Regions from separate parts of the Streptomyces sp. NPDC054796 genome, predicted to be linked through region 2. Evidence: riboswitches for the same ligand, from Rfam matches in the RefSeq annotation. Region 2 holds a riboswitch; each other region holds the start of a gene.
What was found. Region 2 has a riboswitch for cyclic di-AMP ahead of ACWGJ2_RS27235 (NlpC/P60 family protein). Riboswitches for the same ligand answer to the same signal wherever they lie in the genome.
Positions count from the first base shown of each region.

Region 1: it holds a riboswitch for cyclic di-AMP, as region 2 does, so the genes downstream of both, ACWGJ2_RS25380 (transglycosylase family protein) here and ACWGJ2_RS27235 (NlpC/P60 family protein) in region 2, are expected to answer to the same signal.
Region 3: it holds a riboswitch for cyclic di-AMP, as region 2 does, so the genes downstream of both, ACWGJ2_RS15915 (M23 family metallopeptidase) here and ACWGJ2_RS27235 (NlpC/P60 family protein) in region 2, are expected to answer to the same signal.

Region 1 covers NZ_JBSHAO010000033.1:59,216-68,941, forward strand. The annotation lists gene ACWGJ2_RS25375 (alkaline phosphatase PhoX) at 1-433, opposite strand, end outside; gene ACWGJ2_RS25380 (transglycosylase family protein) at 822-1,871, opposite strand; cyclic di-AMP (ydaO/yuaA leader) riboswitch at 1,986-2,171, opposite strand; gene ACWGJ2_RS25385 (MBL fold metallo-hydrolase) at 2,618-4,063, shown strand; gene ACWGJ2_RS25390 (metal-sensitive transcriptional regulator) at 4,148-4,447, opposite strand; gene ACWGJ2_RS25395 (rhodanese-like domain-containing protein) at 4,527-5,141, shown strand; gene ACWGJ2_RS25400 (response regulator) at 5,250-6,044, opposite strand; gene ACWGJ2_RS25405 (oxidoreductase) at 6,292-7,209, opposite strand; gene pcaDC (bifunctional 3-oxoadipate enol-lactonase/4-carboxymuconolactone decarboxylase PcaDC) at 7,297-8,514, opposite strand; gene pcaB (3-carboxy-cis,cis-muconate cycloisomerase) at 9,064-9,726, opposite strand, start outside.
Region 2 covers NZ_JBSHAO010000038.1:9,722-19,447, reverse strand. The annotation lists gene ACWGJ2_RS27250 (hypothetical protein) at 1-149, shown strand, start outside; gene ACWGJ2_RS27245 (NlpC/P60 family protein) at 308-1,429, opposite strand; gene ACWGJ2_RS27240 (hypothetical protein) at 1,813-2,166, shown strand; gene ACWGJ2_RS27235 (NlpC/P60 family protein) at 2,322-3,503, opposite strand; cyclic di-AMP (ydaO/yuaA leader) riboswitch at 3,512-3,710, opposite strand; gene pcrA (DNA helicase PcrA) at 4,016-6,553, shown strand; gene ACWGJ2_RS27225 (M23 family metallopeptidase) at 6,663-8,537, opposite strand; gene ACWGJ2_RS27220 (esterase/lipase family protein) at 8,735-9,607, opposite strand.
Region 3 covers NZ_JBSHAO010000016.1:33,559-43,284, reverse strand. The annotation lists gene ACWGJ2_RS15940 (sucrase ferredoxin) at 1-152, opposite strand, end outside; gene ACWGJ2_RS15935 (CobW family GTP-binding protein) at 331-1,584, shown strand; gene ACWGJ2_RS15930 (DNA gyrase/topoisomerase IV subunit A) at 1,816-4,266, opposite strand; gene ACWGJ2_RS15925 (M16 family metallopeptidase) at 4,525-5,895, shown strand; gene ACWGJ2_RS15920 (M16 family metallopeptidase) at 5,937-7,307, shown strand; cyclic di-AMP (ydaO/yuaA leader) riboswitch at 7,576-7,733, shown strand; gene ACWGJ2_RS15915 (M23 family metallopeptidase) at 7,749-8,573, shown strand; gene ACWGJ2_RS15910 (GntR family transcriptional regulator) at 8,761-9,462, shown strand; gene ACWGJ2_RS15905 (HPr family phosphocarrier protein) at 9,565-9,726, opposite strand, start outside.

The DNA of each region.
Region 1 (9,726 bases), on a different contig from region 2:
CCGCGCAGTTCACGCTCGTGTTGCTGAGCACGCGGTACGCGCCCGTCACCGCGCCAGAGGACGAGAAACGCACGGCGCTCGCGCCGCCGGTGAGGGCGACCTCGGAGTTGGAGACGTAGATCCAGCCGCCGCCGCTGTCGGCGAAGCAGGCGCCGCCGTCGGGCGCCGGGTGCCAGGTGTACGAGGTGCCGGAGACCACCTGGCCCGATCGCGCGATCACCCTGCTCGTGAAGGACTGCGGCAACTGGACGCCGTTCGCGTCTGCGGGGCCGAGTGCCCCGTACGGGCCCGTGCCCGGCTGCGCCGGGTCGGCGTGCGCGGCGCCGCGCCACAGCGTGCCGCCGAAGACGGCGGCCGAGCCGGTGAGCACGGCCGCGCGCAGGAAGGTACGACGCCGGAAGTCACGGCGTTCCACGGTCACTCCACGTTCCACGGTCACTCCACTCGGGTCTGCGGTGCTGCGGTGCCCGGCGGCGTTGCGTCCGCCGGGGAGAGCGGTGGTGCGTGCGGTGCGTGTGCCTTGGTGCCTTGCGGGTGCGGGTGCGGGTGCGGGTGCGGCCCGTACCGCCCGTGCTGCCGGTACCGCCGGTACGGGACGGTCCGGTCCGGGCGGGGTGGAACCTAGCGCTCGGGCGTGACCGGCGCCACAACTCCCCGTGAACCGGAGGCGCGGCCGGGCGGCGGGGAAGGCCCGGGAACGCCGGATGCCCGGCGTCCCTGGAGGGGACACCGGGCATCGGTGTGGCTTCGCCTGCCGCTGTCCGGAGGGCGCGTGTGGCCCGCGCCCTCCGGACCGTCGCGGGCGTAGGGGAGGGAACGCCTCAGACGGAGAGACCGTGCGACTGGAGGTAGCTCACGGGGTCGATGTCGGAGCCGTAGTCGGGACCGGTGCGGACCTCGAAGTGCAGGTGCGGGCCGGTGCTGTTGCCGGTCGAGCCGGAGACGGCGATCTGCTCGCCGGCGTCGACCTGCTGGCCGGGCTGGACGGAGGAGGAGGTCAGGTGGCCGTACTGGGTGTACTTGCCGTCGTCGTTCTTGATGACGACCTCGTTGCCGTAGGCGCCGCCCCAGTCCGCCGAGACGACGGTGCCGGAGGTGACCGACTTCACCGGGGTGCCGGAGGAGGCGGAGAAGTCGACGCCGGTGTGGCTGCCGCTGGACCAGGAGCCGCCGGACGCCTTGTACGGGGTGCTGGTGCCCGCGTCGACCGGCTTGACGTAGTCGCTGGAAGCGGACTGGCCGTCGTCGGAGCCGGAGGTCTCGGCGGTCTTGGAGGCGCCGCCCTGCGGCTGCGTCTTCACCTCGTCGCCGGAACCGGAGCCGGAGGCGGAACCGGAGAGGGTCAGCTTCTGGCCCGGAATGATGACGTTCGGGTCGCCGCCGACGGTCTGGCGGTTGGCCTCGTACAGCTTCTTCCAGCCGCCCTCGACGCCCTCGGACTTGGCGATCTTGGCGAGGGTGTCGCCGCTCGCGACGGTGTACGAGCCCGAGCCGCCCTGGGGCTTGCTCTGCTGCTCGGTCTGCTGCGGCTGCGCGGACTTCGTCGCGGAGTCGTCGGAACCGGAGTCGGGGTTCACGTCGGGGGAGCCGCTGTTCTGGCTCAGCCCGGCCTTGGGGCCGCAGTTGGGCCAGGCGCCCGGACCCTGCTTGGCGAGCACCTTCTCGGCGATGGCTATCTGCTGGTCCTTGGTGGCCTTGTCGGCGGTCGGCGCGTACTGCGAACCGCCGTAGGCGTCCCAGGTGCTCTTGTCGAACTGGACGCCGCCGTAATAGCCGTTTCCGGTGTTGATGGACCAGTCGCCGCCCGACTCGCACTGGGCGACCTTGTCCCAGGTGCTGACGTCGGCGGCGTGCGCGTTCGCGGCGCCCATCAGCGGAAGGGCGATACCCGCGCCACCTGCGGCGAGAGCGAGCGAGACGCGGGAAATGCGCCGCGCGTTACGGCCATTGGACTGTCGGTTAACGCTTTCGCGTGCAAACACAGAAGTGTTCCTCTCCTACGCCTGCGAGGTGAGCTGTCGGATTCGGGCTGGAGTTGCCCGGCCACCTGTGCACATGCCCGTGGCATGTGCGCGAGGGGGCTTCACCCCAAGCCGGTCGCGTTTCCGCGACGCGGCACTTACCTGTGGTTCCCCCGCTCCTGCCGCCCTTGGGTCGGGTGATTTCCGCTGACCGGGCGGCAGGATTCGGCGTCCCGGTCACGGGCCACCGCATGGGACGTGCGATGGCGGATGCACCGTAAACAGATGGAATTCGCGGGGACAACTAAAGCCAGGGAAGGAGAGCCATGTGGGGACCCGCGCATTTCTCGTACGGAGTGTCGAATAAGTCCGTAAGAGAACGCTGTGCGCAGGGCATTCGAAACACGCGTGCCGCGTCCGCGTCAAAACCGGAACCCTTTCGATCTTGCCTTCCTGTGTCGCTCCTCACGCACCTCCTGTGGAACGCGTCACGTCATTTCCGGCTCGCGCGGGGGCACTCGGCGCGATGCCGGGCGTGTGCGGAATACCCCCTGGGGTACCCGTGTTACGGTCGATGATGGATACCCCGGGGGGTACATGAACGAGTCGGTCCGGGAGACCGGAGCGAACGGAGAGCGGAGAGGAGAGGGTCGGCCGTGTTCTTCGTCGACACCATCGGGACCGAGGGCCTGGGCAACCGCGGCTATCTGGCGGGCGGCGCGGCGGAGGCCGTCGTCGTGGACCCGCCCCGCGACATCGACCGCGTGCTCGCGGCGGCGGCACGCAGAGGCGTGCGCGTCGGTCTCGTCGCGGAGACCCATGTGCACAACGACTACATCAGCGGCGGCCTGGAACTGGCCCGCGTCACCGGCGCCCGCTATCTCGTCCCCGCCGAGGCGCACGTCGCCTTCGCCCGCGTGCCCGTGCGCGACGGCGACACCGCGACGGTCGACGCCGGCGCGGGCCTGACACTGCGGGCCCTCGCCACCCCGGGCCACACCCCGCACCACACCTCCTACGCGCTGGAGGAGAACGGCCGCGCCGTGCTGGCCTTCACCGGCGGCTCCCTGCTCATCGGTTCCACGGGCCGCCCCGACCTGGTCGAACCCCGGCTGACCGAGCCGCTCGCCCGCGCCCAGCACGCCTCGGCGCACCGGCTGGCCGACGAACTGGCCGACGATGTGCGCGTCCTGCCCACCCACGGCTTCGGCAGCTTCTGCTCCTCCGGCGGCTCCGGCACGAGCTCCGGGGGCTCCGGGGGCTCCGACGGCTCGGCCGACTCCACGACGATCGGCGAGGAACGCGCGCACAACGACGCGCTCACCCGCGACGTGGACGACTTTGTCAAGGACGTGCTCGCCGGGCTGGAGGACGTGCCCGCCTACTACACGCACATGGCCCCGGCCAACGCCTCGGGCCCGGCGCCCCTGGACCTCACCCCGCCCCGCACCGCCGACGCGCACGACCTCGCGCGGCGCCTGGCCGAGGGCGAGTGGGTGGTGGACCTGCGCTCACGGGTGGCGTTCTCCGAGGGGCACCTCGCGGGCGCGTTCAACTTCGAGGGCGACGGCAAGCTCGCCACGTATCTCGCCTGGCTGATCCCCTGGGGCAAGCCCGTCACCCTGCTCGCCGAGACCCCCGGGCAGATCGCGGCGGCGCAGCGCGAGCTGGCCCGCGTCGGCATCGACCGCCCGGCAGCGGCGGCGACCGGAGGCCCGTCCTCCTGGCTGCGTGCGGGTGAGCGCCCGCACTCCTTCCCGCGCGCCGACTTCGCCGACCTGGCTGCGGCCAGGGAACGGGACGGCGGCGAGGGGACCGTGGTGCTCGACGTGCGCCGCGCGTCCGAGCGCGCGAAGGGCCACGTCGAGGGCTCGGTCCACCTCCCCGTCCACGAGGTGCACGGCCGCGCCGACGAGGTGCCGCCCGGCGTGGTGTGGGTGCACTGCGCGAGCGGGATGCGCGCCGCCGTCGCCGCCTCGATGCTGGCCGCCATGGGCCGCGACGTGGTCGCCGTCGACGACGCCTTCCGGGCCGAGGACTGGGTGCGGGGCGACGGTTCGGGCGACGGTTCGAGTGACGGGGCTACGGGTGCGGGTGCGTAGGGGCGGCCGTAGCCCGGGGCCGGGGTGCGGGGCCGGTCCCGGTCCCGGTCCCGGCTCCGCCGCTGGTCGCGGGTCCGCGCCCGGTCAGGCCAGGGAGAGGAAGAGCTTCTCCAGACGGGCCCGCATCTGCTCGCGGTCGGCCGCCTGGACGGCGCCGTCCTCGCCATCGGCACCCGGCTCCGCGAGACAGCGCTGGAGGCCGGTGGCGATGATCGCGAAACCGGCCTTGTCCAGCGCGCGCGAGACGGCCGCGAGCTGTGTGATCACGTCCTCGCAGTCCCTGCCCTCCTCGATCATCCGGATGATCCCGGCGATCTGACCCTGTGCCCTGCGCAGCCGGTTGAGGACCGTCTTCAGGTCGTCGGCCGCCAGTTCAAGATCCACGGCTTCTCCTCACGTATACCCTCTGGGGTATAGCGTACCCCCGGCGGAGCCGGTGCCACCGAACACGAAGGACCCTCCTGTGACCACCCCTCCCTCCTCCACCTCCACCGCCGTGTCCTCCGCCGCCCTGGCTCCCGGGCAGGCGCGCCCGCGCCTGGACGAGTTCACCGTCGTCGACGTACGCGCTCCCGGCGAGTACGCCTCCGGACACCTGCCCGGCGCCCACAACGTCCCCCTCGACCGGCTCGACCGCGCCCTGCCCGCGCTGCGGCACGCGGCCGGGCGGCGCCCCCTGCTCATGGTCTGCGCCTCCGGGGCGCGCTCGGCCAAGGCCGTCGGCGCCCTGGCCGACGGCGGGATAGCCGCCTCCCGGCTGGCCACCCTCACTGGCGGCACCAGCGCCTGGACCGCCGAGGGCCACGAGGTGGACAGGCCGGAGGCGGGCCGCGCGACCTGGGCCATGGAACGCCAGGTGCGGCTGGCGGCGGGCTCCCTCGTGCTGCTGGGCCTGCTCGTCGACCTCGTGCTGCCGGGCGCGCGCTGGCTCTCCGCCGCGATCGGGGCCGGGCTGGTCTTCTCCGCGCTCACCGACACCTGCGGCATGGCCGCGCTGCTCGGCAGGCTCCCGCACAACAGGCGCGGCGGACGCGCAGCGGACCTCGACGCGACCCTGGCCCGGCTGACCGCCGACTGACTCCCGACCGGGCCCGGCCCGTAGCCGATGCCGGGCGGAGTTCTCCGGCGGGGTTCTCCAGCGGAGTTCTCCGTCGGGGTTCTTCGAAGGGGCTCTCAGGCGAGGCTCTCAGGCGGAGCCGTGCCGCTCCGTGCCGGGGGCGCCGGGGCCGTGTGCCGGGGCCGGGGGGCGGCCCTCGCGGTGGTAGCGGCGCTCGGGGCGGCCCGTGGTGCCGTAGCGGAGGGTGACGCGGGCGCTGCCCGTCGCCACGAAGTGCTCCAGATAGCGGCGCGCGCTCACCCGCGACAGCCCGCTGCGCTCGGCGCACTCGGAGGCCGAGACGCCCTCGCCCTCCACGCCCGCGTCGAGCGCGTCCCTGACGAGCGCCGCCGTCTGCTCCGTGAGCCCCTTCGGCAGCGAGGCGGGCGTCCGCCCGCCGCCGTGGCCCTGGGTCGCGCCCGCGCCCAGCGCGCCGCCAGCACCGCCGGCGCCGCCGAAGAGGCGGTCCACGTCGTCCTGGCCCGGAGCCGCCAGGGCCGCCAGCTCCTTGCGGCGCTCCGCGTACTGCCGCAGCCGCTCCTGGAGCAACTGCCCCTCGAAGGGCTTGATGATGTACTGCACGGCTCCGCCGCGCTGCGCGCCCCGTACCGTTCCCGCGTCCCGCGCGGCCGTGACGACCAGCACGTCGGGACCGCCCTCGGGGGCCCCGCCGCCGCGCAGCTCGCGCAGGACCTCCAGGCCGGGGATGTCCGGGAGGTAGATGTCGAGCAGCACCAGATCGGGGGCCAGCTCGCGCACGGCCGTCAGCGCCTCGGCGCCGCTGTGGGCCACGCCCGCGACGGCGAAGCCGGGCTCGCGCTCGACCAGGGTGCTGTGCAGCCGGGCGACCATGAAGTCGTCGTCGACGACAAGGACGCGGATCACTGGCCTCTCCTTCCCCGGTGGCCGCCGGTGGCCCCGTCGGCCCAGCGGCCCTGGTGAGCGGGGCCGTCCAGGGCCTTTCAGGCCACGGTAGCGCACGCCCGCAAGGCCCCCCGGGGCCCGTCCACCGGGCCGTACGGGCCCCGCGCCCGTGCGGCGGCGCAACGATCCGGCCACCGCGTCGGCCGTCGCGCCGATCACCGCGTCGGCCACCGTGGTCCCAGAAACGCTCCCGCACGCCGCACCCGCGTCACAGCGCCCCGTAGGTGACCCCCGTGAGCTGCTCCGACGCGGCCCACAGCCGCTCGGCCGCCACGTCGTTACGGGTCCACGGCGCGCGCCACGACGGGCCGGGCCCGCCCCGCAGCCCGAGGAAGCGCGGGCCCGTGAAGGAGTCGCCCCGCACCTCGGGGGAGGTCGCCGCGTACAGCGTCGGGGACGCGCCCTGCTCGGCCGAGGTGGCCACCAGCACGCCACCGGCCCGCATGAACAGCTCCGTGGCCCGCCGCCCGGCCAGACGCGGGCCCTTGGTCTGAAGCTCCGTCGACGCGTAGCCCGGGTGCGCGGCGGCGGCGATCAGGGGCACGCCCTTGCGGTCGGCGCGACGGGCCAGCTCGTGCACGAACAGCAGATTCGCGGACTTCGAGGCCGCGTAGGCGAGCCAGCGCCGGTAGCGACGCTCGCTGTTCAGGTCCGCTATGTCGATGTTGGCCAGCGCGTGCATCGCGCTCGAAACGGAGATCACGCGCGGGCCAGGCGCGGCCAGCAGCCGCTCCAGCAGCAGCCCCGTCAGCGCGAAGTGGCCCAGGTGGTTCACGCCGAACTGGGTCTCGAAGCCGTCCGCCGTGCGCGCGTACGGCACGGCCATCAGACCGGCGTTGTTGACGAGCAGATCGACGCGCGCGCAGGGCAGCGACTCGGTGAAGGCCCGCACCGAGGAGAGATCGGCGAGGTCCAGCTCTCTGAACTCGGCAGCCGCCTCCGGCACCTCCATCTGGAGCCGGCCCCGCGCCTCCTGGCCCCGTCGCACATCGCGGCAGGCCATCACCACCCGAGCGCCGCGCCGGGCCAACTCCCGTGCTGTCACATATCCCAGCCCGCTGTTGGCACCGGTCACGACGACGGTGCGGCCCTTCTGATCCGGAATGCTGCGCGCCGTCCAGCCCATGCGGGTCAGGGTAGGCGCAGCGACTGCACGGGGGGAGGCCGCCGACGCGGCGGGTTCCCCCGGGTCACACCCAGGGGTTTCCGAGGGTCACCCCTGGTCCGTGCCGCCCGGTGCCGGGGCCGCGCCGTCCAGCTCGTCGAACACCCGCTGCGCGATGCCGAAGGCCGAGTTCGCTGCGGGCACACCGCAGTAGACGGCGCTCTGGAGGAGGACATCGCCGATCTGCTCGCGCGTCAGGCCGTTGGTGAGGGCCGCGCGCACGTGCATGGCCAGCTCCGCGTGGTGCCCGTGCGCGATCAGCGCCGTCAGCGTGACGCAGCTCCGTTGCTTGCGGTCGAGCGCTTCGCCGGTCCAGATCTCGCCCCAGGCGTAGCGGGTGATGAAATCCTGGAAGCGCGCGGTGAAAGGCGTCGTCCCGGCGACGGCGCGGTCCACATGCGCGTCCCCCAGCACCGCGCGGCGCACCGCCATCCCGGCGTGGTGGCGCGCGCTGTCGTCGCCGTAGCCGCCCAGGTGGGTGAGCAGCGCGTCCGTCACGGCCTCGGGGCGCTCGGTGTTGGCCAGGTGCGCGGCGCCGGGGATCTCGGTCAGGGCCGCGCCGGGCACGCCGTCGGCGATCTCGCGCGCGTGCGACGGTGGGGTCGCCGGGTCCTCACGGCCCGCGACGGCCAGGGTCGGCGCGAGGACGTCGCCGAGGCGGTCGCGCAGGTCGAAGGCGGCGAGCGCGTCGCAGCAGGCGGCGTAGCCCTCCGGGTCCGCCGCGCGCAGGTCCTCGACGAGCGCCGCGCCGCGCGGGGTCGTCTCGAAGCCCGGCGCGAACCAGATGCCGGGGCGGGTGTCCACCATGGCCTCGGTGCCCTTGGCCCGTACGGTGGCGGCGCGCTCGCGCCACGTCTCCGGTTCGCCGAACCTGGCCGACGAGCAGACCAGGGTCAGTGAGGCGACGCGGTCCGGGTGGTGCGTGGCGAGGTGGAGACCGACCGCGCCGCCGAGCGAGATGCCCGCGTACGCGAACGTGTCCCAGCCCTGGGCGTCCGCCAGCCGCAGCACGGCGGCCGCCAGGTGGGCGACGGTGGCGGAGCCGTCGGAAGGCAGCAGCGCGGAGGGGGACGAGCCGTGGCCCGGCAGGTCCCAGCGCAGCACGCGGTGGGCGCGGGTCAGGGCGGGGAGCTGGGGGTCCCAGACGGCGAGCGACGTGCCGAGGGAGGGGCCGAGGATGAGGGGGGCGCCGTCTGGGGGGCCGTCCAGCCGGTGGTGGGGGAGGAGGGGCGGCGCCGGGTCCGGGGTCTTCGCTGGGGTGGGCATGGTGACGATTCTTCTCCGGGGGCGGGTCCCCTTCGCGGGGTGCGGAAGGAAACGGGGGGTTCTGGTTGTCAGGGGGTGTTGCGCGGGACGGTCGGCCGGTGTGGTGGGCACTGTAGGGTCCCGCGCTGATTTCTGCGCCGCGGCACGTGGTGGGGGGCGCTGTGTGGGGCGGTGCGTTGTGTTCCGGGTGCGGCTGTGTGGCTTCGGCGCGGCGTGTGGTTGCGGTGCGGTGTGGCTGGCGCCGCGTGGTTCTTGGTTTCGGCCGGTGGTCGTGTGGGGTTGGTGTGTGGTGGGGGTCGGTGCCGCGCCGGGGTGTCTCCTCGGGCGGCGACAAGTGCGGGTCGGCTTTTCGGCTGCCTGTACATACTCGTCGCCACCACTTGCGGGGACACCCCACCACGTCCCCTCCCACCCGGTGACCAACCTCCGGCCCGCTCCCACTGTTGTGGGCAAGCGTTCCGCATGGCGAGGGGGCACCTCCCAGCGGTAGCTGGGGGAGGGTGGGCACAACCCACCCACCGGCCCGCAGCCGCGCAACGAAACCCCTGGTTAAGGGAGCAGGCGCTTCGGGGTGCGGGCCAGGGCGCGGTCGGTGAGGGTGGGGGCTGAGCCGGTGTAGTGGGTGGGGTCCGTGAGGTCGCGGAGGCGTTCCTTCGAGAGGAGGCGGCGCAGTTCCGGTTCCTCTTCCTCCAGGGCCTCGTCCAGGGCGATCCCCTCGTCCACCGCCTTGCGTGACGCGTCGGCCAGCAGCCGCTTGGCCCGCGCACGCCCCAGCAGCGGCCCGAGCGCGGCGGCGATGCGCTCGCTGACGATGAGCCCGTCGGTGAGCGCGAGGTGCTCGTGCATCCGGTACGGGAAGACCCGTAGGCCCTCCGCGAGTTCGGCCGCGTCGCGGCACGCGCCACCGGTCAGCCGCAGCAGCTCCCGCAGGGGCTGCCACTCGGCGTGCCAGGCGCCGCCGGGCCGCTCGTCCTCGGCGACGAGGGAGTGGAGGAGGGTGGCGGCCAGCGCCGGTGCCTGCCGGGCCGCGGCGGAGATGAGGGTGGCGCGCACGGGGTTGCTCTTGTGCGGCATCGCGGACGAGCCGCCGCCGCTGCCCTCGGCGACCTCGCCCAGCTCCGTGCGCGAGAGGACCAGCACGTCGGCGGCCAGCTTCCCGAGCGCGCCGCAGGCGAACGCGAGCGCCGAGCCCAGGTCGGCGACGGGCGTGCG
Region 2 (9,726 bases):
CGCCGGGGGCGCAACTCCCGGGCCACGCGAACCCGTTCGGCACCGGGGCGCCCGTGCCGCCGCAGGCGTACGGGGCACCGCCTGTCGGGCAACAGCCCGTTCAGGGGCAGCAGCAGGGGCAGGGGTACTTCGGAGCGCCGAGCGCGTGAGTGTGTGCCCCTGAGTGTGCTTCACGGGCTGCGGGTGCGCGGTGGCTGGTCGCGCAGCCCCCCCCCGCGCCCCTGGCGGGGCGGCCCTCGTCGCGGAGCGCTTACGCGGCGAGGTGGGCCTCCCGGTGCCCCTGGCGGGCGGGGCGGGACCGTCCCGTTCACGCCGGGCGGGTCGCTCCGGAGAAGGGCATTTCGTCGATCGGGGCGATCCGTACCGGCGCGCCGGGGCGCGGGGCGTGGATCATCCGCCCTTCGCCGATGTAGAGCCCGACATGGCTGACGCTGCCGTAGAAGAAGACCAGGTCACCGGGCGCCAGCCCTGACCGGGGGATGCGGCGGCCCGCTTCGATCTGCGTGTACGTGGTGCGCGGCAGCGAGACGCCGGCCGCCTTCCACGCGGCCTGGGTGAGCCCGGAGCAGTCGTACGCGTCGGGTCCCGTTGCGCCCCACACGTACGGCTTGCCCAGCGCGCCCCGCGCGAAGGAGACGGCACGGGCGGCGCGCGAGTCGGGGGCCACGCCCGTGGCAGGTGCTGTGGCCTCACGGGCGCCGCCGCCCGAGCCGCTGCCCGAGCGGTCGGCCCGCGCCGTCCCGTCGGAACCGTCGGAACCGTCAGGGCCGTCGGGCGCACCGCCGTGACCGTCGTCGCCCAGCACCTCGGCCCGCTTCTCCGGCGTCAGCCGGTCCAGCAGCCTCTCCGCCTCCCTGAGCTTGCTCTGAACGGTGCGCTTGTGGCGCCGCGCGCTGTCCGCCGCGCTCTTGAGGGAGGCGGCCGTCCCGGCCGCCTCCTCCCGGAGCTGCCGCACGCCGCGCGCCTGCTCGCCGACGCGCCGCACGGAGTCGGCCTGCCGCGCGCCCGCGCGCTCGGCGACGGCCGCGCGGTCGAGGTAGTTCTCGGGGGAGGAGGAGAGCGCGAGCTGGAGCGACGGGTCGACGCCGCCGCTCCGGTACTCGGCCGCCGCGTGCGCGCCCAGCGCGTCCCGCGTCGCGTTCAGCCGCTCCTGCTTGCGCGCCGCCTGGTCGCGCAGTTCCTCCAGCTCCTCCGCCGCCTCGTCGGCCTTCTCCTTCGCGCCGTTGTACGCCTCGGTGGCCTTCTCGGCCTCGTGGTGCAGCTTGTCGACCTTCGCCTTCACCTGGGCGGTGGAGCCGGGACGGGGGTCGGCGTGGCCCGAGCCCTGGAACGCGGTGGTGCTCGCGGCGGCGGCGAGCGCGAGGGTGAGCGCCGTGCGCGCTGCGGATCCGGTGAGGGGGCGGGGCTTGGGTTTTCGGTGCGAGGCCATGGTGCGGCCGTCACTTCCTTCGCGTCGCGTCGCGGCCGTACACCGTGCGGCGTCGCGTGCGACGCCCGTACGTCCGTCGAGGTGGGGATCCGGCGGCGGACCCGCACAGGGGGGACGAGCCGCCGCCGGATCTCGGCGGGGTGGCCGGGCCTCGCACGGGGCGGACCCGGCCACCTGGACGAGGACGCTAAACCTGCCCCGTGCGGCGAGGTGTGGGGTTGACCGGGACTGCCCGAGACTGTCCGCTTTCGTCCATGCGGCGCGTGCGGGCGTGAACGGGGGCGCCCGCTACGGAACGGGAACCGGCGAGACCGTGACCGATGCGGGCGATCGGCGCACCCTGGCCGTCGGGCGGTGCTACGGGCCGGGCTACGCTCCGGGCCATGGACGTCCTCATCAACCTCTTCGTCTGCCTGCACATCGTGGGCATCGCGGCCCTGCTGGGCGGCTTCTTCTTCCAGATGGGTGCCCTGCGCTCCGGCACGGCGCGGATGCTGCCGGGCATGCTGCACGGCGCGCTGACCATGCTCGCGACGGGCATCGTCCTCGTCGGCCTCAACCAGGCGGACGACCAGCCCGTGAACAACGTCAAGATCGGGATCAAGCTGGCGCTGCTGGTGGTGATCCTGGGGCTGGTCTACGTGAAGAGGGACGAGGAGAAGGTCCCGTCAGCGCTGCTGGGCACGGTCGGCGCCCTGACGACCGTCAACATCTTCATCGCGGTGCTGTGGACGTGAACGGCGGCGCGTAGTTCCTCGATCCGGCCGCCCCGGCCGCCCCGGCCGCCCCGGACGATCCGCGCGCCCCGGGCCGCCCCGGGCGCGCGAAGGGGCGCGGCGCACCCGCTGGTGCCTCCGCGCCCCGTCGGCGTACTCCCGTCGAACGCTCCGCTTCAGGCGGGCCGCACCCCCGAGTGGAACGGCATGTAGTCGATCGCCTCGTACTTCACGTCGTCGCCCGGCTTCGAGGCGTGGATCATCTGTCCGCCGCCCACGTAGATGCCGACGTGGCTGACGTCGTCGTAGAAGAAGACCAGGTCACCGGGGCGCAGGTCCGACTTGGCGACCCGCGTGCCGACCTTCACCTGGTCGTACGTGGTCCGGGGCAGGGATATCCCCGCGCTCTTCCAGGCGTCCTGAGTGAGCCCCGAGCAGTCGTACGAGTTGGGTCCCGTCGCGCCCCACACGTAGGGCTTGCCGAGCTGCTGCTTGGCGAAGTCGATCACCTTCGCGGCCTTGGCCGAGTACGAGCCGCCCGACGAACCGGAACCCGAACCGGAACCGGAGCCCGAGCCCTCGGAGGAACCGGACCCGTCGCCCTGTTCCCGCTTCTGGCGCTCGGCCGCCTCACGTCGCTCCGCCGCCGCCCGCTCGGCCGCCTCGCGCCGGGCCTCGGCCCGCTTCTCGCGCTCGATCTGCGCCAGCCGCGCCTTCTCCTTGGCGGTCAGCTTCGACAGCAACTGCCGCGCCTCGGCCAGCTTCGACTGCACCTCGCGCTTGCTCTCCTTCAGCTCCTTCTGTGAAGAGGAGAGCGATTCCAGCTCGCGCGTCGCCTCGGCGCGCTTCTCGGTGGCCGCCTTCTGCCGCTTCTCGTAGTCGTCGACGGCCTCCTTCTGGCGGCCGGTCATGCGGTCCAGCAGGTGCGTCTGCGCGAAGAAGCTCTGCGGGTCCTCGGTCAGCAGCAGCGTCGCGGTCTGCGAGATGCCGCCCGTGCGGTACTGCGCGGCGGCGAAGTTGCCGAGGACACGGCGCGACTCGTTCAGCTTGTCGGTGCGCTCGGCGACCTCGTCCAGCATGCCGTCGGTCTTCTCGCGCTGCGCGTCGGTCTTCTCCTTGGCCGCGTTGTACTTCTGCGTCGAGGCTCCCGCCTGCTGGTAGAGCTTGTCGACCTTCTGCTTGACCTCTTCGACCGACTGCCGTCCGCCGCCGCCCCCGCCGTCGTCCGAGGGCGAGGCGGTCGCGCCCTGGGAGAGCAGGGTGACGGACGCGAGGGCCGCGGTGGTGACACCGATGACGCCCCGCTTGGAGGCTGCGGAGTGCAGTACGCGGGTGCGCGGCTTGCGATGCGACGCCAAGGCCGACGACTCCTTCCGTGAACCGCCTACCGGGTTAGCTGACGGGTTCGGGCGTCGGAAGGCTGCCCTACGGACCGGAGCGCTCCGCTCACGCGGCGCGTACGGGCCGATTCACCCCGGGTGGCACGCGGGCACGCGGTGGTCGCGCGGCGTACGCGAGTGGGTCCCCGGCTCCGGCCCTGCGGCCGGACTCGGCGGTGGCCGCCCGTGCCGACGCTGTCGCCGACGGGGGTGCGGGCTGCCTGGCACGGCACGGTAGCGAAGGTGTGCCGTTCCTGTGAAGGCTGGTGAGGGATACGTCCGATATCTCTTCGTTACCCGTGCGGGATTGGTGCGGTATCCGTCCGGTATGGGCGTACGGGGCCGGTGCGTCGCGGGTACGAGGCCGTCGCAACGGGGCCGTCGACGAGCCCGCGCACCCGCACCGGGGCACGGATTTCCGGGGCGATTCCGGGGGCGATTCCCGGGACGCACGGAGGTCTGTCGGTGGGGCCGCCTAGACTCGGACGACGATGAGCAGCCTCTTCGACGACAGCTTCCTGGCGAACCTCGATCCCAAGACCGAGGACCCGCCTCCGCCTCCCCCCGAGGATCAGCACCCGGAGGAGGAGATCCCGGACGATCTCTTCGCGGGCACCTTCGCCGGGGGCGCGGCAGCCGCGCGTGACGCGTATCACCGCGGCGGCTCGCCCCGCACCGTGGTGGACACGGACGCGCTGCTGGAGGGCATGAACGAGCAGCAGCGCGCCGCCGTCGTGCACAGCGGCTCCCCGCTGCTCATCGTCGCCGGGGCGGGCTCGGGCAAGACCCGGGTGCTCACCCACCGCATCGCCCATCTGCTGGGCGCGCGCGGGGTCCACCCGGGCCAGATCCTCGCGATCACCTTCACCAACAAGGCCGCCGGCGAGATGAAGGAGCGCGTCGCGGAGCTGGTCGGGCCGCGTGCGCAGTCGATGTGGGTGTCCACCTTCCACAGCGCGTGCGTGCGCATCCTGCGCCGCGAGCACAAGAAACTGGGCTTCACCTCGTCGTTCTCGATCTATGACGCGGCGGACTCCAAGCGCCTCATGGCCCTGGTCTGCCGCGATCTGGACCTGGACCCGAAGCGGTTCCCGCCGAAGTCGTTCAGCGCCAAGGTCTCGAACCTGAAGAACGAACTGATCGACGAGGAGGACTTCGCGGCCCAGGCCACGGACGGTTTCGAGAAGACCCTCGCCGAGGCGTACGCGATGTACCAGGCACGGCTGCGCGAGGCCAACGCCCTGGACTTCGACGACATCATCATGACGACCGTCCACCTCCTCCAGGCGTTCCCTGACGTGGCGGAGCACTATCACCGCCGCTTCCGGCACGTGCTGGTGGACGAGTATCAGGACACCAACCACGCGCAGTACACGCTGGTGCGCGAGCTGGTGGGCACGGGCGCCAGCGGCAGCGCGGACACGGATACGGGTGTGGACGCGGGTGCGGGCGCGGGCGCCGTCGAGCGGGCCGAGCTGTGCGTCGTCGGCGACGCGGACCAGTCGATCTACGCGTTCCGGGGCGCCACCATCCGCAACATCCTCCAGTTCGAGGAGGACTACCCGGACGCCACCACCATCCTCCTGGAGCAGAACTACCGCTCCACGCAGACCATCCTCAGCGCCGCCAACGCCGTCATCGAGCGGAACGAGAACCGGCGCCCCAAGAATCTGTGGACCCAGGCCGGAGCGGGCGCCCGCATCACGGGCTACGTCGCGGACACCGAGCACGACGAAGCACAGTTCATCGCGGACGAGATCGACCGCCTCACGGACGCGGGCGACGCGCGCGCGGGCGATGTCGCGGTCTTCTACCGCACGAACGCGCAGTCCCGTGTCTTCGAAGAGGTCTTCATCCGCGTCGGCCTCCCGTACAAGGTCGTCGGCGGCGTCCGCTTCTACGAGCGCAGGGAGGTCCGCGATGTGCTGGCCTATCTGCGCGTCCTCGCCAACCCCGAGGACTCGGTCTCCATGCGCCGCATCCTCAACACCCCGAAGCGCGGCATCGGTGACCGCGCCGAGGCGATGATCGACGCGCTGGCGCTCCGCGAGAAGATCACCTTCCCGCAGGCCCTGGTCCGCGTCGACGAGGCGTACGGCATGGCGGCCCGCTCGGCGAACGCCGTGAAGCGGTTCAACACGCTGATGGAGGAGCTGCGCACCATCGTCGAGTCCGGCGCGGGCCCGGCCACGGTGCTGGAAGCGGTGCTGGAGCAGACGGGCTATCTGGCCGAGCTGCAAGCGTCCACGGACCCGCAGGACGAGACCCGCATCGAGAACCTCCAGGAACTCGCCGCCGTAGCGCTGGAGTTCGAGCAGGAGCGCGGCGAGGACGAGCCGGGCACGCTGGCCGATTTCCTGGAGCAGGTCGCGCTCGTCGCCGACTCGGACCAGATCCCGGACGACGAGGAGGGCGAGAACGGCGAGGCCACCGGCGTCATCACGCTGATGACGCTGCACACGGCGAAGGGCCTGGAGTTCCCCGTCGTCTTCCTGACGGGCATGGAGGACGGCGTCTTCCCGCACATGCGCGCCCTGGGCAACACCAAGGAGCTGGAGGAGGAGCGCCGTCTCGCCTACGTGGGCATCACGCGCGCCCGCGAACGGCTCTATCTGACGCGCTCCACCATGCGCAGCGCCTGGGGCCAGCCCTCGTACAACCCGCAGTCCCGCTTCCTGGAGGAGATCCCGGACTCCTTCCTGGACTGGAAGCGCACGGGCGCCTCCATGGGCGCGGCGATGGGCCCAGGGTCGGGCGCGGGCGCCGCGATCGGCTCGGGCATCGGCGCCTCGCTCTCGTCGTCCACGGCGGCCCGGCGCGGCGGCCCGAGCGGCTTCGCGACGCGCCGCGCCAAGGACCGCCCCACGGTCTCGCTGGCGGTGGGGGACAGGGTCACGCACGACAGCTTCGGCCTGGGCACGGTGGTCGAGGTCAAGGGCAGCGGCGACAGCGCCGAGGCCACCGTCGACTTCGGCGGTGAGAAGCCCAAGCGGCTGCTGCTGCGGTACGCGCCGGTCGAGAAGCTGTAGCGGCGACGGCGAGGGTGTTGTCGGCGACGGACGACGGCGCCCTCGCGGCCGGCCGTACGGCGTTCTCCGTGACGGCAGCCGCTAGGGAACGGTCTACGCGCCGTGAGGTCTACGTGGGGTCGAGGCCCTTGGCGCGGAGCCAGGGCAGCGGGTCCACGGCGGAGCCGCCGCCGGGGCGTACCTCGAAGTGGAGGTGCGGCCCGGTGGAGTTGCCGGAGTTGCCGGAGTAGGCGATCGTTTCACCGGCCTTGACCTCGCCGGACCGGATCTTGGTGCTGCTGAGGTGGCAGTACCAGGTCTCCGTGCCGTCCTTCGCCGTGACGACGGCCATGTTGCCGTAGGACATGTCCCACTTGGTGCTGACGGTGCCGTCGGTGGCGGCCTTGACGGGGGTGCCGTAGCTGACGGGGAAGTCGATGCCGGTGTGGATCGACATCCAGTTGACGCCCGCCGAGCCGTAGCGCGCGCTGAGCCCGTGCTGCTCGACGGGGAGCGCGAACTTGGGGCGTGCCGCCTCCTTGCGCGCGGCCTCCTCGGCCTTGCGCTTGCGCTCCTCCTCCTGACGCTTCTTGAGGTCGATGCGCTCCTGGGTGCGGTTGGCGCGGTCGGCGAAGTCGTCGGCGTCGGCGGAGAGTCCGGCGAGCTGGGTGTCGAGCTTGTCGTTGGCGGCCGACGGCTTGACGGGGGAGGCGTCCGAGGCCGACTGCGCCGTCGTGTCCTCGCTGTCGCCCGTGCTCCCCATCACGGAGGCGGCGGCGACACCGGCGACGCCCATCACGGCGACCGAGGGAACCGCGACCGTCAGCAGCGCGGAGCGCCGGGGCTTGACGGAGCGGCGGCGACCGCGGGAGTGGGGGAGGGCGGCGGAGGCGAGCGGGGTGACGTCGCCGTGGCCTGCCGGGGTGGGCGCGTCGTCGTCGGCGCCCGCGGGTTCGTGCTCGTGCTCGTGTTCGTGGCCGTACGCGTCGAAGGCGCCGACGGTCGGCATCGCCGCGGTGGAGTCCATCGCGGCGCCGGGATCCGGCTCGGGCTCGGGTGCGCCGGGCACGGACTGCGAGGCCGCCTGGCTGTGACCGTGACCATGACCGTGGTTGTGGCTGGTGTCGCCGGTGCCGTCGTCGTAGCTGTAGCCGTAGCCGTGCGGATCGTGCGGATGCTCGTAGGACTCATGGGTCTCGTACGCGGCATAAGCGCCGTACGCCTCATGCGTCCCGGTGCCGAAGGAGGTGGTCTCGTAGGACCCGGTGTCGAATGTGCCCGCGTCGAACGCGCCGGTCGTGTCGAAAGCGCCGGATTCGAATGTTCCGGTGTCGTACGCCCCGGGCGTGTCGTGCTGCGGCGTCTCGTACTGCTCGTACTGCGGGTACTGCTCGTAGGACGCGTACTGCTCGGGCTGCGCGTACGGCTCGGCGGCGTAGGCGCTGGTGTCCCACTGGCCCGTCGCGTCGTAGTCCTGCCCGCCGTAGGCGGCGGTGGCGGGCTGGCCGGCGCCGGTGTCCCACTGGGAGGCGTCCCACTGGCCGGTGTCGTAGGCGCCGGTGCCGAACGCCGTGGCGTCGAAGGTGCCCGTGTCCCAATGCGAGGCGGCATAGCCGTAGTTGGCCTGCTCGCCGCTCTGCTGGGCCGGAATGCCGGGCGTGCCCTGGTATCCGGCCTGGGTCCAGGCGGTGGTGTCGTAGTGCCCGGTGTCATAGCCGGTCTCGTACGCACCCGCTCCATACGCCCCCGCGCTCCCGTCGCCGTTGTTTTCGGCGGCGCCCGGGAGGGAACCAAAGAGGGGATCGCCGTCGCCGTAGGAGGCGGCGAGGGCGTCGAAAGTGCCGGTCGAGTAACCGTCGTAAACGGCCGTGTGGCCGTGCGGTGCCTCCTGCTGGCCGTACGTGCCGTACGCCGCCTGCTCGTAGTTCGCGTCGTATGCCGCGTACGAGAAGTCGGAAGCGGTATCGGTCGGGCCGGGGTCTCCCGACGGGTGACGGTCGTTCACCACCAACTTCTCTTTCGCCTCGACAGCAGGGGCGGAGCAGTGCGGCGACTGTACCCGGCGGTACGCGACGGCGACAATCTTCGGCAGGTTTCACGGCTCCATGAAACGGGCATTCGACCGCCTTTCGGCGGACTACGGGCCGGGATTTGGCCCGGTGTTCGATGCGCGTTCGAGGATCGTTCGGCTTCCGGAGGCGGTCAGGCGACTCCCGCGGGGGACGCGGAGGGCGCCTCGGGAGATGCCGCGGACAGTGCTCCGGCGTGCGCCTCGCCTGCCAACTCCGCGCGAATGCGGGCGGAAACGGCGCAGTCCACCGGCAGCGACAGATGTCCGACACCGCGCACATGGACGTTGCGTACCCGCAGGTCGGGATGGTCCAGCCGGGCCGTCGAGCGCGGGATCATCAGCTCGTCGAGATCGCTCCAGAAGCTGACGAAGGACGTGCGGCAGCCGTCCGGTTCGGGCCCGGCGAGATCGCGGAGCAGCGACGAGCCGGGGCGCATCTGCCGTATGAGGGGGTGCGGGGAGAACGGGGGCGCGGCGCGGGTGCCGCTGTGCGGCGTGCCGAGCGTGATCAGGGTGCGTATCCGCGCGTCCCCGCCGAGGCGCTGCACGTAATAGCGGGCGGTCAGCCCGCCGAGGCTGTGCCCGATGAGATCGATCCGGCGGTGGCCCGTCCGCGCGCAGATTTCTTCCACCTGCTCGGCGAGCCGTTCGGCGGCGACGCGGATGTCCCAGGTCAGGAGGGAGTGATTGAGCGCGTAGAGGTGGCACCAGCCGTGCTTGGCGAGGGCGCGGCGCAGCAGGAGAAAGATGGAGCGGTTGTCGACGAAGCCGTGGAGGAGCAGTACGGGCGGGTGCGTGCGGCCCTCGGTGGGGAGCAGGGAGCAGGCGGTGCCGGTGCCGGTGCCCGGGCTTGATGACGCGCCGCCGCCTGCCTCGTCCGCACTGTTCGTCCCATCCGCCTCGTCCGGTGAAGTGGGCAGTGCGGTGAGGAGCGGCGGCGGGCGTTCGTCGCGCACGCCCGTCGGATACAGCAGCACATGTCCCGCCAGCACGAGGGCCTCCATGGCGGCGGCTCGCAGAAAGGGCAGGCCGGGGAGTGCTGTCAGCGCGGAAAACGCGGTTGGTGCGCGCACGGTCGTCCACCTCCCGAAAGGCACACGAGAGGATGGCGCGGCGCGTGGTG
Region 3 (9,726 bases), on a different contig from region 2:
CCGCCGCCCAGCGCGGGGTCGAGACGGCTCTCGGTGAGCGCTTTGCCGCCCCACGGGCCCGGTTGTTCGATCAGCAGCCAGGTGCGGGCTGTGGCGGCGGTCGCCGCCACCGGTTCGGCGAGGTCCCGGGAGGCGGTCGCGCACGTACTCACGCAGGCGAGCCTAACCTCCGAGACCCCGCTTCCCCCGCGATCCGGGACGGGGGTGTCGCGGCGTCGTCCCCGGTCAGACGTGCGGCCCGGAGCACGGCACGCTGCCCGTTCCGCTACGATCGACAGCCGTTTCAGCGGCGAGGAACAGCAGCCAGGGGCAGCAGCGAGGAGAGGCACTTTGGCCACACGGCGGATTCCGGTCATCGTCCTTGCGGGGTTCCTCGGCTCGGGCAAGACCACCTTGCTGAACCACCTGCTCCGGAACAGCCGCGGCACCCGTATCGGCGCGATCGTCAACGACTTCGGCAGCATCGAGATCGACGCGATGACCGTGGCGGGACAGGTCGACTCCATGGTGTCGCTCGGCGACGGCTGCCTGTGCTGCGCCGTCGACACCAGCGACATGGACGAGGTGCTGGAGCGCCTGGCCCGGCCCTCGGTCGGCATGGACGTCATCGTCGTGGAGGCGAGCGGGCTGGCCGAGCCGGAGACGCTGATCCGCATGATCCTCGCGAGCGGGAGCGAGCACATCGTCTACGGCGGACTGGTCGAGGTCGTCGACGCGGCGGAGTTCCACAGCACCCGTGAGCGCCATCCGGAACTGGACCGTCACGTACGCGCCGCCGATCTGGTGGTGCTGAACAAGGCGGACCGGATCGCCGACGAGGAGCGCCGCGCCCTCACGGAGACGCTGGAGGAGCTGAGTCCGGGGACGCCCGTGGTCTCCGCCGCTTACGGGCGCGTCGACCCCGCGCTGCTCTTCGAACCGGCGCGGCGCGAGCGTCCTCCCGTGGAGCAGCTTTCCTTCGACGAGCTGCTCTACGGGGACGTCGACGAGGAAGCGGAAGCAGAAGCGGAAGCGGCCGGGGAGGGGGCCGGGGGCGTCGACCACTCGGGGCACCTGCACGCGGCGTACGAGAGCGTGGAGTTCACCTCGGCCGCGCCGATGGACCCCCGCCGTCTGCTGGCCTTCCTCGACAGCCGTCCCTCCGGCCTCTACCGGATCAAGGGCTTTGTCGACTTCGGCGCGGCCGACCCGGGCCGCAAGTACACGGTGCACGCTGTCGGCGGCTTCCTGCGGTTCGCCCCCTCGGAGTGGGAGCGGGACGAGGAGCGGCTGACGCAGCTCGTGATGATCGGCTCCGGCGTGGACGCGGAGGCGCTGCGGAAGGAGCTGGCGCTGTGCGCGGACGTGGGCACGGAGGCTGACGGCGCCGACCCCCAGGCGATGTGGGGCGTCCTGCGCTACGTCGACACGGAGCCCGTCGAAGCACCGGACCCACAGGGCGAGAACCCGTACGGCTCGGACAGCCCGTACGGCGGCACGGGTCCCGGCGCCGACGGAGAGGACGCCGCACCGGACACCGACGCGCCGGACGCGGACGACGACGTGCCCTCCATCGCGGACCCGGACGACCCGTCCTCCTACTGACTGCTGATACCGGCCCATCACCGAACCGGCCCCCGGAGCACCCCGCCCGCACAGGACGCCCCCGCACGCGTCGGGGGCGCACCCGAAGAGCGCGCCCCCGACCCCGTCACGCGTGCGAACCCGCCCCGCGTGACCCCGTCACATCACCAGCCCGTCACATCACCGGCCCGGCCCGGCCCGGCCCGGCCCCCGCCCGCGACCGGACCCCGGACCCCGGACCGGAGGACCGGACTACACCGGTCCGGCCACCACGGCCACCGCCTTGGCCAGCGGCATGCCCGAGCCGTCGCGCCGCGGGTCCACCTCGGGCAGCTCCACGGGGACGCCGGCCTTCGAGGCCGCCCGCGCGGGAGCGTGCCCCGCCCAGGCCAGAGTCAGGCAGTCCTCGCCCTTCAGGAACCGCTGGCACCGCACCCCGCCCGTGGCCCGGCCCTTCCTCGGGTACTGGTCGAAGGGCGTCAGCTTGGCCGTGGCCTCCGTGAGCCCGGCGAAGGCGCCGCGCGAACCGGCGACGGTGAAGACCATCGCGTCCGCGGCGGGGTCCACGGCGGTGAAGGAGATGACCTTGGCCTCGCCGGTCAGCTTGATGCCGGTCATGCCGCCCGCCGCGCGGCCCTGCGGCCTGACCTGGCCCGCCTGATAGCGCAGGAGCTGGGCCTCGTCGGTGATGAAGACCAGGTCCTCCTCGCCCGTACGCAGCTCGACCGCGCCGACGATACGGTCGCCGTCCTTGAGGGTGATGACCTCCAGTTCCTCCTTGTGGGACGGATAGTCGGGCACCACCCGCTTGACCACGCCCTGCTCGGTGCCGATGGCCAGGCCGGGCGAGGACTCGTCGAGCGTGGTGAGGCAGACGACCTTCTCGTCCGCCTCCAGGGTGAGGAACTCCGCGATCTGCGCCCCGCCCGACAGGTTCGGGGACGCGGCGCTCTCGGGGAGCTGGGGCAGGTCCACGACGGTCAGCCGCAGCAGCCGCCCGGCCGAGGTCACCGCGCCGACCTCGCCGCGCGTGGTCGCGGGGACGGCCGAGACGATCACATCGTGCTTCACGCGCTTGGCCGCCTCGTCGAACGACGGCTCGCCGTTCGCCGTGCGCGCCAGCAGGCCCGTCGAGGAGAGGAGCACCCGGCACGGGTCGTCCGAGACCTCCAGCGGCACGGACGCCACCGGGGCCCCGGCGGACTCCAGCAGCTCGGTGCGGCGCGGCGTCGCGTACTTCTTGGAGACCGCTGCCAGCTCGGAGGAGACCAGCTTGCGCAGCTCCGCGTCCGAGTCGAGGATCCGCGTCAGCTCCTCGATCTCGGCCTTGAGGCGGTCGCGCTCGCTTTCCAGCTCCAGGCGGTCGAACTTCGTGAGCCGCCGCAGCGGGGTGTCCAGGATGTACTGCGTCTGGATCTCGCTGAGCCCGAAGTGGGAGATCAGGGACGCCTTGGCCTCGGCCGCGTTCTCACTCGACCTGATGATCCTGATGACCTCATCGATGTCCAGGAGCGCGACCAGCAGGCCCTCGACCAGGTGCAGCCGGTCCCGCCGCTTGGTGCGCCGGAACTCGCTGCGCCGCCGCACCACCTGGAAGCGGTGGTCTACATAGACCTCCAGCAGCTCCTTGAGGCCCAGCGTGAGCGGCTGGCCGTCCACCAGCGCCACGTTGTTGATGCCGAAGGACTCCTCCATCGGCGTCAGCTTGTAGAGCTGCTCCAGGACGGCCTCGGGGTGGAAGCCGTTCTTGATCTCGATCACGAGGCGCAGCCCGTGCTCGCGGTCGGTGAGGTCCTTGACGTCCGCGATGCCCTGGAGCTTCTTCGCGTTGACCAGGTCCTTGATCTTGGAGACGACCTTCTCGGGGCCGACGGTGAAGGGCAGCTCGGTGACGACCAGGCCCTTGCGGCGGGGCGTGACCTGCTCCACCGTCGCCGTGGCGCGCATCTTGAAGGAGCCGCGGCCGTTCGCGTACGCGTCCTTGATGCCCTCGACGCCGACGATCCGGCCGCCCGTGGGCAGGTCGGGCCCCGGCACGAAGCGCATCAGCGTCTCCAGATCGGCGCCCGGGTGCTTGATCAGATGCCGTGCCGCTGCGATGACTTCGCCGAGGTTGTGCGGCGCCATGTTCGTCGCCATGCCGACGGCGATGCCCGAGGCGCCGTTCACCAGCAGGTTCGGATACGCGGCCGGGAGGGCTACCGGCTCCTCCTCGCTGCCGTCGTAGTTGGGCGCGAAATCGACCGTCTCCTCGTCGATCGACTCGACCATCAGACCGGCGGCGGGCGCCGAGCGGCACTCGGTGTACCGCATGGCGGCGGGCGGGTCGTCGTTGCCCAGCGAACCGAAGTTGCCGTGGCCGTCGACCAGCGGGAGCCGCATCGAGAAGGACTGGGCCATGCGGACCAGCGCGTCATAGATCGCGGAGTCACCGTGCGGGTGGAGCTTGCCCATCACCTCGCCGACGACCCGGGCGCACTTGACGTACGAGCGGTCGGGGCGCAGCCCCATCTCGTGCATCTGGTACAGGATGCGGCGGTGCACCGGCTTCATCCCGTCACGGGCGTCCGGGAGGGCGCGGGAGTAGATGACCGAGTAGGCGTACTCGAGGAAGGAGCCCTGCATCTCATCGACGACGTCGATGTCGAGGATCCGCTCCTCGAAGTCGTCCGGCTGCGGGGTCTTCGTACTGCGGCGGGCCATCGCGGCTGCGGCTCCTTCGGTACGTACGGGCTAGGGGGTGTGAGGACACCCGCTGTGGGCCTGGCGGATACGACGCCGACCATTGTGGACCGCGCCGCTGACAACGGGCTCCCCGACCCGGCGGTGACGGGTGGGAGAGCCCAGTTCATGGGCGTACGGTACGGGAACTTCGCACGTTGTCCGTGCGGTTGCATACAGTGACAGAACCGCTTCACACGACGCGACACGAACTCCCGCGAGCGAAGGGACTCCAGGCACATGGGTCACACGGCCACGCCCCCGCCTGCCACCGGCGGGCTGACAGCGACCGAGCACCGGCTGGCCAACGGCCTGCGCGTGGTGCTCTCCGAGGACCATCTCACCCCGGTCGCCGCTGTCTGCCTCTGGTACGACGTCGGTTCCCGCCACGAGGTGAGGGGCCGCACAGGGCTGGCCCACCTCTTCGAACACCTCATGTTCCAAGGCTCGGCCCAGGTGACGGGCAACGGTCACTTCGAGCTGGTCCAGGGCGCCGGCGGCTCGCTGAACGGCACCACCAGCTTCGAGCGCACCAACTATTTCGAGACCATGCCGGCGCACGAGCTGGAGCTGGCGCTCTGGCTGGAGGCCGATCGCATGGGCTCCCTGCTCACGGCGCTGGACGAGGAATCGCTGGAGAACCAGCGTGACGTCGTCAAGAACGAGCGCCGCCAGCGGTACGACAACGTGCCTTACGGCACCGCCTTCGAGAAGCTGGCCGCCATGGTCTATCCCGAGGGCCACCCTTACCACCACACCCCGATCGGCTCCATGGCCGATCTGGACGCGGCCTCCCTGGAGGACGCGCGCGCCTTCTTCCGTACGTACTACGCGCCGAACAATGCCGTGCTGTCCGTCGTAGGGGACATCGATCCGGAGCAGACGCTGGCCTGGATCGAGAAGTACTTCGGCTCCATTCCGGGCCACGAGGGCAAGCAGCCGCCGCGCGACGGCTCCCTCCCCGAGACGCTGGGCGGGGACCAGCGTCAGGTGGTCCAGGAGGAGGTGCCCTCGCGCGCGCTGATGGCGGCCTACCGCCTGCCGCACGACGGCACCCGCGAGTGCGACGCGGCCGACCTCGCGCTGACCGTCCTCGGCGGCGGCGAGTCCTCCCGCCTGCACAACCGCCTGGTGCGGCGCGACAGGCTGGCCGTCGGCGCGGGCTTCGGGCTGCTGCGGCTGGCCGGGGCGCCCTCGCTGGGCTGGCTGGACGTCAAGGCGTCGAGCGGCGTGGAGATCTCCGCCATCGAGGCGGCGGTGGACGAGGAGCTGAGCCGCTTCGCGCAGGAGGGGCCGACGCCCGAGGAGATGGAGCGGGCACAGGCCCAGCTCGAGCGCGAGTGGCTGGACCGGCTCGCGACGGTCGGCGGGCGCGCCGACGAACTGTGCCGGTTCGCCGTGCTGTTCGGCGATCCCCAGCTCGCGCTGAGCGCCGTGGGCCGCGTCTTGGAGGTCACGCCGGAGGAGGTGCGGTCCGTGGCGGCGGCGCGGCTGCACAGGGACAACCGCGCCGCGCTGGTCTACGAGCCGACCGCGCCCGCCGCCGAGAACGCTGAGAACGCCGAGAACGAGAACGCCGAGGACGGACAGGACGAGGAGCCCGGCCAGTGAGCGACACCGCGACCACCCCCGCAGAGAGGCCAGGCCCGAGCATGGATCTCCACCCCCAGCCCCGGGGCGGCAGCCCCAGGCCCTGGGCCTTCCCCGCGCCCGAGCGCGGCACGCTGCCCAACGGGCTCACGGTGCTGCGCTGCCACCGCCCGGGCCAGCAGGTCGTCGCCGTGGAGGTCAACCTCCTGGCCCCCCTGGAGGCCGAGCCCGAGGGCCTGGACGGCGTGGCCACGATCATGGCCCGCGCCCTGTCCGAGGGCACGGACAAGCACGACGCCGAGGAGTTCGCCTACGAGCTGGAGCGCTGCGGCGCCACCCTGGACGCGCACGCCGACCACCCGGGCGTGCGCGTCTCCCTGGAGGTCCCCGCCTCCCGGCTGCCCAAGGCGCTCGGTCTGCTCGCCGACGCGCTGCGCGCACCGGCCTTCCCTGACGGCGAGGTCGAGCGGCTGGTCAACAACCGGCTGGACGAGATCCCGCACGAGCTGGCCAACCCGGCCCGCCGCGCGGCCAAGGAGCTGTCCCACCAGTTGTTCCCCGCCGCGTCCCGCATGTCCCGGCCGCGCCAGGGCACCGAGGAGTCGGTCGCCCGTATCGACGCGGCCTCGGTCCGTGCCTTCTACGAGGCACATGTGCGCCCCGCGACGGCCACCGCCGTCGTCGTCGGCGACCTCGAAGGCGTCGATCTGGACGAGGCGCTGGCCGACTCCCTCGGCACCTGGACCGGATCGACGGCCGATCCGCGCCCCGTGCCGCCGGTCACCGCGGACGACACGGGCCGCGTGATCATCGTGGACCGTCCGGGCGCCGTGCAGACGCAGTTGCTGATCGGCCGCATCGGCGCGGACAAGCACGACCGCGTCTGGCCCGCACAGGTGCTGGGCACGTACTGCCTCGGTGGCACCCTCACCTCCCGGCTGGACCGCGTGCTGCGCGAGGAGAAGGGCTACACCTACGGGGTGCGCGCCTTCGGCCAGGTGCTGCGCTCAGCGCCCGAGGGCACGGGCGCCGCCATGCTCGCCATCTCCGGCTCGGTCGCCACCGAGGTGACGGGGCCCGCGCTGGAGGACCTGTGGCAGGTCCTGCGCACCCTGGCGGCCGAGGGCCTCACGGACGAGGAGCGGGACGTCGCCGTGCAGAACCTCGTGGGCGTCGCTCCGCTGCGCTACGAGACGGCCGCCGCCGTCGCGGGCACTCTCGCCGATCAGGTCGAGCAGTATCTGCCGGACGACTTCCAGGCGCGGATGTACGCGCGGCTGGCCGAGACGGGCACCGTGGAGGCCACGGCGGCCGTCGTGAACGCCTTCCCGGCCGACCGCCTGGTCACCGTCCTGGTGGGTGACGCCTCGCAGATCGCGGAGCCGGTGCGGGCGCTGGGCATCGGCGAGGTGAGCGTGGTCTCCGGGACCTGAGGCGCCGCGTCGCCCGGCGCTACGTCGCCGGAGCCGCTCGGGGAGTTGCCCGGAATGTGATGGAGGGCCCGTGAACAGTCGGCCGACTGTTCACGGGCCCTCCACATGTCTCGGCGTCATGTCCGTTTTCCCTGTCTGATTTGACCTGTGTTGCCCCGGTGTTGGGTGTGGCATGCGCGACAAAAGACGGGATCTGTTTGGCGCCGTGCTGATGCCCGTCTTAGCGTCGTGGCCGCTGTTCGTCAGAAGTGACCGCGCCGCGGCCGACGGACAGTGATCGCCGAGTCCCCGTACGGCGCGAGCCAGGGGAGCCGGGGACCCACACGTCCCTTGGGGTGAATCGGACGCCTCCCGCACGAGGCGCCCGTAGGAGACCTTCCTGCTCCGAACCCGTCAGCTAACCCGGTAGGCGAGAAGGAAGGAAAGGAGTCGCGCCAGATCATGGCGTTCATCCGTGCCACCGGTAAGCATCGTGGGCAGAGCCGTGCCCGTCGCCGTGCGGGCGTCAACGCCGCAGGCATAGCGGGCCTCGCCGCTGTCGGCGTCGTGGGCTCCGTCGCGTCCCCGGCCCTCGCCGCCAACGACGAGGCGTCCACCGTCACCGACACCGGTCTGACCCAGGCCATCGACCTGGGCGGTTCCCTCGCCGCGACCGTCGGCGACCAGGCCGAGGCCCAGCAGGCCGAGGCCGAGCGCGCCAAGGCCGAGGCCGCCGCCAAGAAGGCCGCGGCCGAGGCGAAGAAGCGTGCCGACGAGGCCAAGCGCAAGGCGGCGGCCGAGAAGGCGGAGCGCGAGCGCGAGGCCAAGGAGGCCAAGGAGCGCGCGGCCCGCAAGGCGGAGGCCAAGCGCGCCGCGCTCAACGGCTACGTCGCCCCCGTCGACAACTCCTACGTCTCCACCGGCTACCAGACCGGCGGCGGCATGTGGTCCTCCGGCAGCCACACCGGCATCGACTTCCACGCGGCCCAGGGCACCCCGGTCAAGTCCGTCGCGGCCGGTGAGGTCGTGGAGGCGGGCGACGGCGGCGCCTACGGCAACAACATCGTGATCAAGCACAAGGACGGCACGTACACGCAGTACGGCCACCTGTCGTCCATCGGCGTCTCTGTCGGCCAGTCCGTCACCTCGGGCCAGCAGATCGCCCTCTCCGGCTCCACCGGCAACTCCTCGGGCCCGCACCTCCACTTCGAGGCCCGGACGGGCCCCGACTACGGCTCGGACATGGACCCGGTCGCCTATCTGCGCCAGCACGGCGTCAAGATCTGACCGAAACCGAAACCGAAACCGAAGCCGAATCCGACGCCCAACCCGGCGCCGTACCCGACTCCGCGCGGCATCCGTGAGTATCAGGACCCCCGGCCGACACATGGCCGGGGGTCCTTTTCACGCCGTATTCACGTGAGGGGAACTCTCGCCATCGGAAATTCGACGTGGCTGCAATACAGTTCGAGTCATGCGAATTTCCGCGCACGCGGTCTGCACGGCAATCCGCGACGACATCGTCAGCGGGGCATTTCCGCCCGGCGCCCGGCTCACCGAGGAACTCCTCGCCCGGCGTTACGGAGTCTCGCGGGTCCCCGTGCGCGAGGCGCTGCGCACGCTGGAGTCCGAGGGTTTTGTGCTGACGCGCAGACACGCGGGCGCCTGCGTGGCCGAGCCGACGGAGCAGGAGGCGGCGGACCTGCTGGAGATCCGCGCGGTGCTGGAGCCGCTGGGCGCGGCGCGCGCGGCGCAGCGGCGCACCGAGGCCCACCTCAAGGTGCTGCGCGGCCTGGTGCGCCTCGGCCAGCAGCGCGTGGACCGTGGCCACCTCTCCGACCTGCGCTCCCTGGGCGACTGGTTCCACGAGACACTGGCCCAAGCGTCCGGCAGCCCCAGTCTGACGACGCTGCTCACCCAGCTCCGGCGCAAGATCACATGGGTGTACGCGGTGGACGTGCCCGCGCAGGCCGCCACCGTATGGCAGGAGTACGGCGCCATCGTCGACGCGGTGGCGCGCGGCGACGCCGAGCGGGCCCGCGCGCTGACGGCCCAGCACGTGGAGCGTTCCGCGGTGCTCCACAGACTGCGCCGCCCGGTACCGAAAGGGGCCGCGCGCAAAGCGGCCGTGAGGAGTACGAAACCTTCCGTAAACACGGCGCGCGATTCTCTTTAACACTCCCCGTATACAAAGAAGAGGAGGAATTCACAGGCGTGTGCCCGTGAATTCCTCCTGCTCTTTTCCTGCCGTTGAGGGCAGCGAATCAGACGGTGCGAATCAGACGGTCTCCGGGAGTTCTTCGAGGCCCTCGGAGACGAGCTTCGCCAGACGGTCGAGCGCGGATTCCGCGTCATCCGCCTCGGAAGCCAGCACGATCTCCTCGCCGCCCTCCGCGCCGAGACCCAGCACGCCCAGCATGGAAGCGGCGTTGACCGGCGT